One region of the Actinomyces sp. HMT 175 genome, then DNA from elsewhere that is predicted to be linked to it. Evidence: riboswitches for the same ligand, from Rfam matches in the RefSeq annotation. Region 1 holds a riboswitch; the other holds the start of a gene.

Region 1 (4,184 bases):
GCTGGGCTCCAGGGCATCGACACCGGTCACTCCCAGGGACTCGGCGAGCTCGCGAAGGCGCGCAATATCAGACTCGACCGCCACCTGCCGCTTGGTACGCGCCGTGAACAGCGCCTGACTCTCGGAGAAGCTCTCGGCGTTCCGGATCCGCCGGTTGACGGAGAGTTCGGCGGCCAGGTCGGTTCCGCCCCCGGCGGGACTGGCGCTCAGGGCCGAGCGCGGCATGTAGGTCATGGCGACGTCCAGCAGTGCCAGGCACGCCTGCCCCGGCGTGAGAGTGAGCAGGTGACTGATGAGGCTGCTCGACGACGGTGCCGTGCTGATGCGGCGCCCCGGGGCCCCCAGCGTCAGGACGAGGGACAGGCTCATGGCCACCGCCGCCAGCGCACCGATTGCGTAAAGGAGCCCCTGGGTGCCACTCAACCCGCTCCACCACTGGGAGAACAGGCGCGGCAGGGCGGAGAGGAACAGGTCGTCCTCGGTCTCCTTGAGCTCGGGGGCGAGCTGCCAGACGGTGCGTACCTCGTACATGCAGCACAGGAGGAACAGCACGACGCTGACCACCAGGATCCCCAGGCGGAAGCCCTGGCGGGCATTGGGCTCGGCGCCCGGCGTCGTGGCCTCCATGGCGTCGGCCCGCACGCCGCGCACCTGCTCGGCCGTGGCCCGTCCCGCCCGCATGGCGTACAGACGACCCTGGCGCAGGTCCCCGTAGGCGCCCCAGGTGACGGCCAGGTCGCCCCAGGTGAAGTTCGCCAGGGCCACCACCGAGACGATGAGGGCGCGCACGAAGGGCGGCGCCTCGGTGAGATTGGGGTAGCGGGGAGCCGGCGCCCCGGCCACCGTCCAGCCGTGCACGCCCGCGTAGGCGCGGCGGTGGGCGTCCAGGAGCAGGCAGGCGGCCATGAGGATGACGGACAGGGGGATGGCGCTCAGGCCTCCGCCGTTGACCCTCCACAGGAACATGAGCAGCGCCGGGAAACCGCCGCCGGAGTCGCTCTGGCCGAGCTGCTGGGCGATCCTGGCGATGTAGGTGGCGTGATCGCTGACCGACTGCAGGATGACCACGGCCGGCAGGATCCAGGCCACGATCCGCAGCCACACGAGGTTCTTGGCCCCTTCGAAGGCCGGGGAGTCCTTGAGGCGCCACAGCGTGATCGCCAGCGCCACCGCCATCGTGATGTTCGCGGTGCTCACCTGGTTGCTGACGGCCAGGACATTGCTGTTCTCCTGGGTCATCGACCCCGAGGTCCACGGGTTGAAGGAGAAGGGCAGGCGCCCGTTGCCCAGGACCGAGGAGAGCAGGCTGCTCTCCTCAAGGGCCCGAATGCCGTCGTTGAGGGCCGTCAGGCCCGCTCCGGCCGCGAAACCCAGCAGGGCCCAGTCGGAGGCCGCCAGGCGACGCATCCGCCCCGGCGCCAGGAAGACCACGAGCACCAGGGGCACCAGCGGGCTGAGAACCTCCAGGGCAATGGTCAGGGCGATACTCATCCCGTTGCCCATGACGGACAGGCCTGCGCGGGTACGCACCGAGCTCATGATGGCGGCCACGACGAGCGACCAGGCGGCGCCGACACCGTACATGAGCAGGACAGAGCGCCAGCTGATGGTGCGTGTGCGCGCCAGGAGGGCCACCACCATGAGGCACACGGCCATGAAGGCCGCCGGCACGGCGGCGTAGGCCAGCCTCGGGACCATCACCAGGGCGGCGATGAGCAGCGGGATCATCAGGACGTAGGCTCCGCGCGCCACCAGGTTCAGGGCACTGGACAATCCCGGATGGCGGCTCCACCAGCGCCGGTAGGCGGAGGCGGCCTCCTGCCACTGCTCCGGGGGAGTCCTCCGATATACCGGTGTTGCTGCGATGTTGATGGGCGCAGTCATGCTGTGGACTGTATGCGGTCCCTCAAGCCGCCCGCAAGGAAACAGGCCGTTCGGTCGGGCGATTCGCCGGGAGCGACATGGAAAACGTCAGGTCAGGCAGGCTCGGTGGCCTTATCCGATGCCGTCGTGGCCGCCACCCGATAGGATGAGGTCGGCTGCGACTGGCGAGGGTGGGGCACCACCGGGGAGTGGCCGAGGCCGTCCATGAAGGGGACGTCGCCCGCCTGGGCGTCCTGCTTCCTCACGCCACACCAGGAGCGCCATGTCCACGTCCCCGTCGTCCCAGTCCTCGCAGCCCACGAACCAGGCGGTCCCCACCGCTCATGTCCCCACCGAGGGCCTCGTCAGCCCCGACCGCGTCCCCGTGCGCCGCGCCCTCATCTCCGTCTATGACAAGACCGGCCTCCTCCCGCTCGCCCACGCCCTGGCCGACGCCGGTGTCGAGATCGTCTCCACCGGCTCCACCGCCGCCACCATCGCCGCCGCGGGCCTGGCCGTCACCCCGGTGGAGGAGGTCACCGGCTTCCCCGAGTGCCTCGAGGGACGGGTCAAGACCCTCCACCCGGCCGTCCACGCCGGCATCCTCGCCGACCGTCGCAAGCCCGACCACCTCGATCAGCTGGCCACCCTGGGGGTGACCCCCATCGACCTGGTCGTCGTCAACCTCTACCCCTTCACCGACACCGTCGCCTCCGGAGCCCCCTTCGACGCCTGCGTGGAGCAGATCGACATCGGTGGCCCCACCATGGTGCGCGCCGCCGCCAAGAACCACCCCGCTGTCGCCGTGGTGACCAGCCCCGACCGGTACGAGGACGTCGCGGCCGCCGTGCGAGAAGGCGGCTTCACCCTGGCCGGCCGCCGCCGCCTGGCCGCCGAGGCCTTCGCCCACACCGCCGCCTACGACGCGGCCGTGTCGACCTGGATGGCCGCCCAGATCGAGGCCAGCGACGTCGCCCACGCCACGGACTCGGCCGAGGTCGAAGCCAGCGGGCCGGCCGCACCGCCGGCCTACGTCGGCGTCGGCTACGAGCGCCTGGCGAGCCTGCGCTACGGGGAGAACCCCCACCAGCGGGCCGCCGTCTACCGCATCGCCGGGGCGAGCGGGGGAGTGGCCGGGGCCCGCCAGCTCCACGGCAAGGCCATGAGCTACAACAACTACACCGACACCGACGCAGCCGTGCGCGCCGCCTACGACCACGGCCAGGCCGTCACGGTCGCCGTCGTCAAGCACGCCAACCCCTGCGGCATCGCGGTCTCGGCCGCCGGCGACGTCGCCGAGGCCCACCGCAAGGCCCACGCCTGCGACCCGGTCTCCGCCTACGGCGGCGTCATCGCCACCAACACGGTCGTCACCGCCGAGATGGCCCGTCAGATCAAGCCGATCTTCACTGAGGTCGTCGCCGCCCCCGCCTTCGACGACGAGGCCGTGGAGATCCTGTCCACCAAGAAGAACCTGCGCCTGCTCCTCGTCGAGGCCCCCCAGCGCGAGGGCTACGAGATCAAGCAGGTCTCGGGAGGTGCCGTCATCCAGGAGCGTGACGTCCTGGATGCCGCCGGCGACGACCCCTCGACCTGGACCCTGGCCGCGGGCCCGGCCGCCGACGACGCGCTCCTGGCCGATCTGGTCTTCGCCTGGCGCTCGGTGCGTGCCGTGCGCTCCAACGCGGTCCTCCTGGCTCATGACGGTGCCACCGTCGGTGTGGGCATGGGGCAGGTCAACCGCGTCGACTCCTGCAAGCTGGCCGTCGAGCGGGCCAACACCCTGGGGGCCCGCTCCACCGGCGACGCCGCACTCGACGGCTCCCAGCAGGAGAAGGGGGCTGTGGGTGGGGCCGACGCCGCCGATGTCCTGGCAGGAGCGGCCGCACCACAGCGCGCCCGCGGGGCCGTGGCCGCCTCCGACGCCTTCTTCCCCTTCGCCGACGGCCTCCAGGTCCTCATCGACGCCGGGGTCCGCGCCGTCGTCCAGCCGGGTGGCTCCATCCGTGACCAGGAGGTCATCGACGCCGCCCAGGCCGCCGGCGTCACCATGTACCTCACCGGCACCCGCCACTTCTCCCACTGATCTCCCACTGGGTCGCCTGCGCCGCCTGGTGCCCGGCTCCTCGCGCCGGGCACCAGGCGGGCGTGCCAGTCGGAGAAAGGTCATGGACCCGCACCCCACGCGCCGATAGGCTCCTGCCCGTGACTCATGACCCGCATCCCCAGCAGGCCGAGCACAAGGAGCCCTACCGCACCATCTGTGTTGTCCTCGTTGCCCTCGGCCTGGCGGCTGTCCCAGCCATCGCCTTGCTCGGGCA
Region 2 (4,184 bases), 1.3 Mb from region 1:
GACGCACACGTTGCGGCCGGCCAGGTCGATGCCGTGACGCTCCATGAGCTCGATGCAGCCGCGCGGCGTGCAGGGCAGGGGCGAGTCGATGGGCCCCGAGGCCCGCAGCACCAGGCGCCCCAGGTTGGTGGGGTGCAGGCCGTCGGCGTCCTTGGCCGGGTCCACGCGCTCCAGGATCGCGTTGGTGTCCACGCCCGCCGGCAGCGGGAGCTGGACGATGTAGCCGGTGCAGGCGTCATCCGCATTGAGGCGGTCGACGGCGGCGGCCACCTCGGCCTGGGTGGCGGTGGCCGGCAGGTCCTCGCGGATGGAGAGGATGCCGACCTCGGCGCAGTCGGCGTGCTTGCCGGCGACGTACTTGACGCTGCCGGGGTCCTCCCCCACCAGGATCGTGCCCAGGCCGGGGGTGACGCCGCGCTCGCGCAGTACCGCGACGCGTTCCTTGAGCTCGGCCTTGAGGGCGGCGGCCGTGGCCTTGCCATCCAGGACCCGGGCCGCACCGTTCCAGGGAGCCCTCACTGGGCCAGCCCCGGGTAGAGGGGGAAGGCGTCGGTCAGGGCGCGCACGCGACCGCGCAGGGTCGCCAGGGTCTCGTCGTCGGCGGTGCCGGCGGCGCCGTGGACGAGGGTGGCGGCGATGACGTCGGCGACCTCGGTGAACTCGGCGTCACCGAAGCCGCGGGTGGCCAGGGCGGGGGTGCCGATGCGCAGGCCGGAGGTGACGCGCGGGGGACGCGGGTCGAAGGGGACCGCGTTGCGGTTGACCGTGATGCCGGCGGTGTGCAGGAGGTCCTCGGCCTGCTGACCGTCCAGAGAGGAGTCGCGCAGGTCCACCAGCACCAGGTGCACATCGGTGCCTCCGGTGACCAGGCTGACGCCGGCGGCACGCACGTCGTCGGCTCCCAGGCGCTCGGCGATGATGGCGGCGCCGCGCACGGTGCGCTCCTGGCGCTCGCGGAACTCCTCGGTGCCGGCGATCTTCATGGCCACGGCCTTGGCGGCGATGACGTGCATGAGGGGGCCGCCCTGCTGGCCGGGGAAGACGGCGGAGTTGAGCTTCTTGCCCCACTGCTCGGCGCGGCTGGACAGGAGCATGCCGGAGCGGGGGCCGCCCAGGGTCTTGTGGACGGTGGTGGACACGACGTCGGCGTGCGGGACGGGGTTGGGGTGCAGGCCGGCGGCAACGAGCCCAGCGAAGTGGGCCATGTCGACCCACAGGGCGGCGCCGACCTCGTCGGCGATGGAGCGGAAGGCGGCGAAGTCGAGGTGACGGGGGTAGGCCGACCAGCCGGCGATGATGACCGCGGGGCGCTCGCGCAGGGCGGCCTCGCGCACCTGGTCCATCTCGATGCGCATGGTGGTCTCGTCCACGCCGTAGGCGGTGGCGTTGTAGTTCTTGCCGGAGAAGTTGATCTTCATGCCGTGGGTGAGGTGGCCGCCGTGGGCCAGGGACAGGCCCAGGAGGGTGTCGCCGGGGGTGGCCAGGGCGTGGAGGACGGCGGCGTTGGCCTGGGCACCGGAGTGGGGCTGGACGTTGGCCCACTCGGCGTCGAAGACGGCCTTGGCACGCTCGATGGCCAGGGACTCGGCGACGTCGACGACCTCGCAGCCGCCGTAGTAGCGGCGCCCCGGGTAGCCCTCCGCGTATTTGTTGGTCAGGACCGAGCCCTGGCACTCCAGGACCGCACGGGGAACGAAGTTCTCCGAGGCGATCATCTCCAGGGTCTCGCGCTGGCGGGTGAGCTCGCCGGTGAGGACCTCGGCGATGTCGGGGTCGAGCTCGGCCAGGGGCTGGTTCAGGGACGGGGTGACGGCTTGCGCGGTCATGTCTCTCCTCAGGTGTCAGGCGCAGGCCGCGGTGACGCGGCGGCCGTGCGCGCACTGGTGGGCGATCCGTGGCCCAGGCGGGCGACCCCGGAGTCGTGTTCGTGCCGCTCCCCGGTGGTGATCCACCCGGCGCCAGTCGCGACAGGAACACCCTACCGTGCCGGAGCGGAGCCGTGCCCGTCCCGGGCCGCACCGCGTTGTCCTGCGCCGCGCTGTGGCGCCTCGGGGAGGGGCTCGCACCACGGGGCGAGCGCTCAGCCCTCCGGGTCCTCCTGCCCGAACCAGTCGCCCAGACCGTCGTCGGCGCCGATCCAGGCCAGGGCCTGGGCCATCTCTTCAGGGCGCAGGAGGATCCTGGAGAAGGCGCGGCGCACCTGCTCGCGCATCTCCTCGTCACCCACGCCGGTGACCACGAGGTGACAGCGGGGCTCGGCGGACGCGTCGTCGCCGGCGCCGGCGGGGGCGGCCGGGACCTCCGCCCAGGTGCCGGCGTCGCCGACGCTCACGGCACCCCCGGCGACCTCCCAGGTGCAGACCCGGCCGGGGCGGCTGGGCAGCCAGAAGCAGCCGCGAGCGCACAGCCCCTGGCCGGCGAGCTCGACGACCAGGGAGCGCAGGCGCTCGGGGTGGAAGGGCAGGGAGGCGCTGAGGTCGAGGGTCCACACGCCGTGCTCGTCGGGGCCACCCCAGGCGCTGGTGGTGGCGGGGTGGATGCGGCTCAGGGAGGCGGCGGCGTCGTGGGTGAGGGAGGTGAGGGCCTCCAGGAGGGGTGCGTCGAGCCCCGGGAGCAGGAGGGTGTCGTGGGGGCGCAGGTGCTCGATGAGGTCGGCCCCGGCCGGGTTCTCGTCGCGCCCCAGGGCCAGGACGAGGTCGGCGTAGCCGAGGTTGGTCAGGTGGACGGCGCCCGTGCAGCGACAGTCGCCGGGGAAGGCGCTCAGCTGGCGGTGCTCGAGGAGCTCGTCCAGGGCGGTGGTGGCGTCCAGGACGTGGGCGGCTCCGGCCAGTCTCACCCCGGTGCCGGCGAGCTCCTCGGCCAGGCCGGGCAGGAGGTGGGCGAGCTCGATGGCCGCCGGCAGGAGGATGACGGTGGTGCCGCCCGGCTCCTGGGCGGCGCGGTCCTGAGCGACGGCGACCAGGACCTCCCGCAGGGAGCAGGTGGGGCAGGTGTAGGGCATGGGGACGTCGAGGCGCACCGGCTCGTCGTCGAAGCCGTCGGCCGAGCTGTGGCTGACGAGCCGGACCAGGTCGTCATCGGTGTCGCTGCTGCCGGCATCGTCGTCGGCGCCGAAGTGGAGTCCGGCGCGGATGACGACGGCGTCCTGGCCGGCCAGGGCGAGGTCGACCAGGTCCAGCAGGGCGGGGTCGACGGCGCCGATGACGGCCAGGGTGTGCCGGCCGTCGGCCGGGGAGCCGGGGATGTCAGCGCGGTTGCCGGCAAAGTCATCCGAGGGATCGGTCACGAGGTCCTCCAGCAGAGTTGACGAAACTGAGAATCATTCTTATATCATGCTCGTCATGACCACCTACTGCCAAGTCACGGGGGCCCGGCCTGTCTTCGGCCGGTCCGTCTCCCACTCCCACAAGCGCACGCCCCGGCGCTGGGACCCCAACCTGCAGCGCAAGCGCTACTGGGTGCCCTCCCTGGGGCGCACCGTGCGCCTGACGGTGTCCGCCAAGGGCATCCGCACGATCGACAAGCTGGGCATCGACGTCGTCGTGGCTCAGATGCTCGCCCGAGGGGAGAAGCTGTCATGAGCGGCGCCAAGGGCAAGGACCTGCGGCCGATCATCAAGATGGTCTCGACCGCGGGGACAGGTCACACCTACGTGACCCGCAAGAACCGCCGCAACACCCCCGACCGGCTGGTGCTGCGCAAATTCGATCCGGTGGTGCGCCGGCACGTGGAGTACAAGGAGTCGCGCTGATGGCCAAGAAGTCCAAGATCGCCGCCGAGCTGCGGCGCCAGCAGGTGGTGGAGCGTTACGCCGAGCGCCGCGCCGAGCTCAAGCGGACCTCGGTCAACCCCCACCTGAGCCAGGCCGAGCGCGATGAGGCGATGGCGGCGCTGCACGCGCTGCCCCGCGACGCCTCCCCCACTCGTCTGCGTCGGCGTGACGTGGTGGACGGTCGCCCGCGCGGCCACCTGCGCGTCACCGGGACCTCCCGAGTGCGCTTCCGCGAGATGGCGCTGCGCGGCGAGCTTCCGGGCATCGTCAAGTCCTCCTGGTAGGCGGGTGCGGGCGGGGTGGGTCTGCGGGCCCGCACCCGCCGGGGCCCACGATGCGGCGTAGCACGCTCGCAACCGCGCCCCTCTCAGCACCGCTGCCGGTACTCGTTCACCACGTCAGTTCTCATATT

What was found. A riboswitch is a leader RNA that binds a small molecule or an ion and turns the genes downstream of it on or off. The one in region 1 is predicted to bind ZMP and ZTP.
Region 2: linked by a shared signal. The riboswitch ahead of glyA (serine hydroxymethyltransferase) and the one ahead of purH (bifunctional phosphoribosylaminoimidazolecarboxamide formyltransferase/IMP cyclohydrolase) in region 1 are both predicted to bind ZMP and ZTP.

The regions. Positions count from the first base shown of each region.
Region 1 covers NZ_CP068012.1:2,132,014-2,136,197, reverse strand. Annotated here, with positions in the region: gene JJJ14_RS09000 (hypothetical protein) at 1-1,884, opposite strand, end outside; ZMP/ZTP riboswitch at 2,032-2,121, shown strand; gene purH (bifunctional phosphoribosylaminoimidazolecarboxamide formyltransferase/IMP cyclohydrolase) at 2,147-3,949, shown strand; gene JJJ14_RS08985 (DUF3017 domain-containing protein) at 4,069-4,184, shown strand, end outside.
Region 2 covers NZ_CP068012.1:847,940-852,123, reverse strand. Annotated here, with positions in the region: gene JJJ14_RS03660 (bifunctional methylenetetrahydrofolate dehydrogenase/methenyltetrahydrofolate cyclohydrolase) at 1-519, opposite strand, end outside; gene glyA (serine hydroxymethyltransferase) at 516-1,826, opposite strand; ZMP/ZTP riboswitch at 1,891-1,976, opposite strand; gene JJJ14_RS03650 (GTP-binding protein) at 2,081-3,286, opposite strand; gene rpmB (50S ribosomal protein L28) at 3,342-3,581, shown strand; gene rpmG (50S ribosomal protein L33) at 3,578-3,751, shown strand; gene rpsN (30S ribosomal protein S14) at 3,751-4,056, shown strand.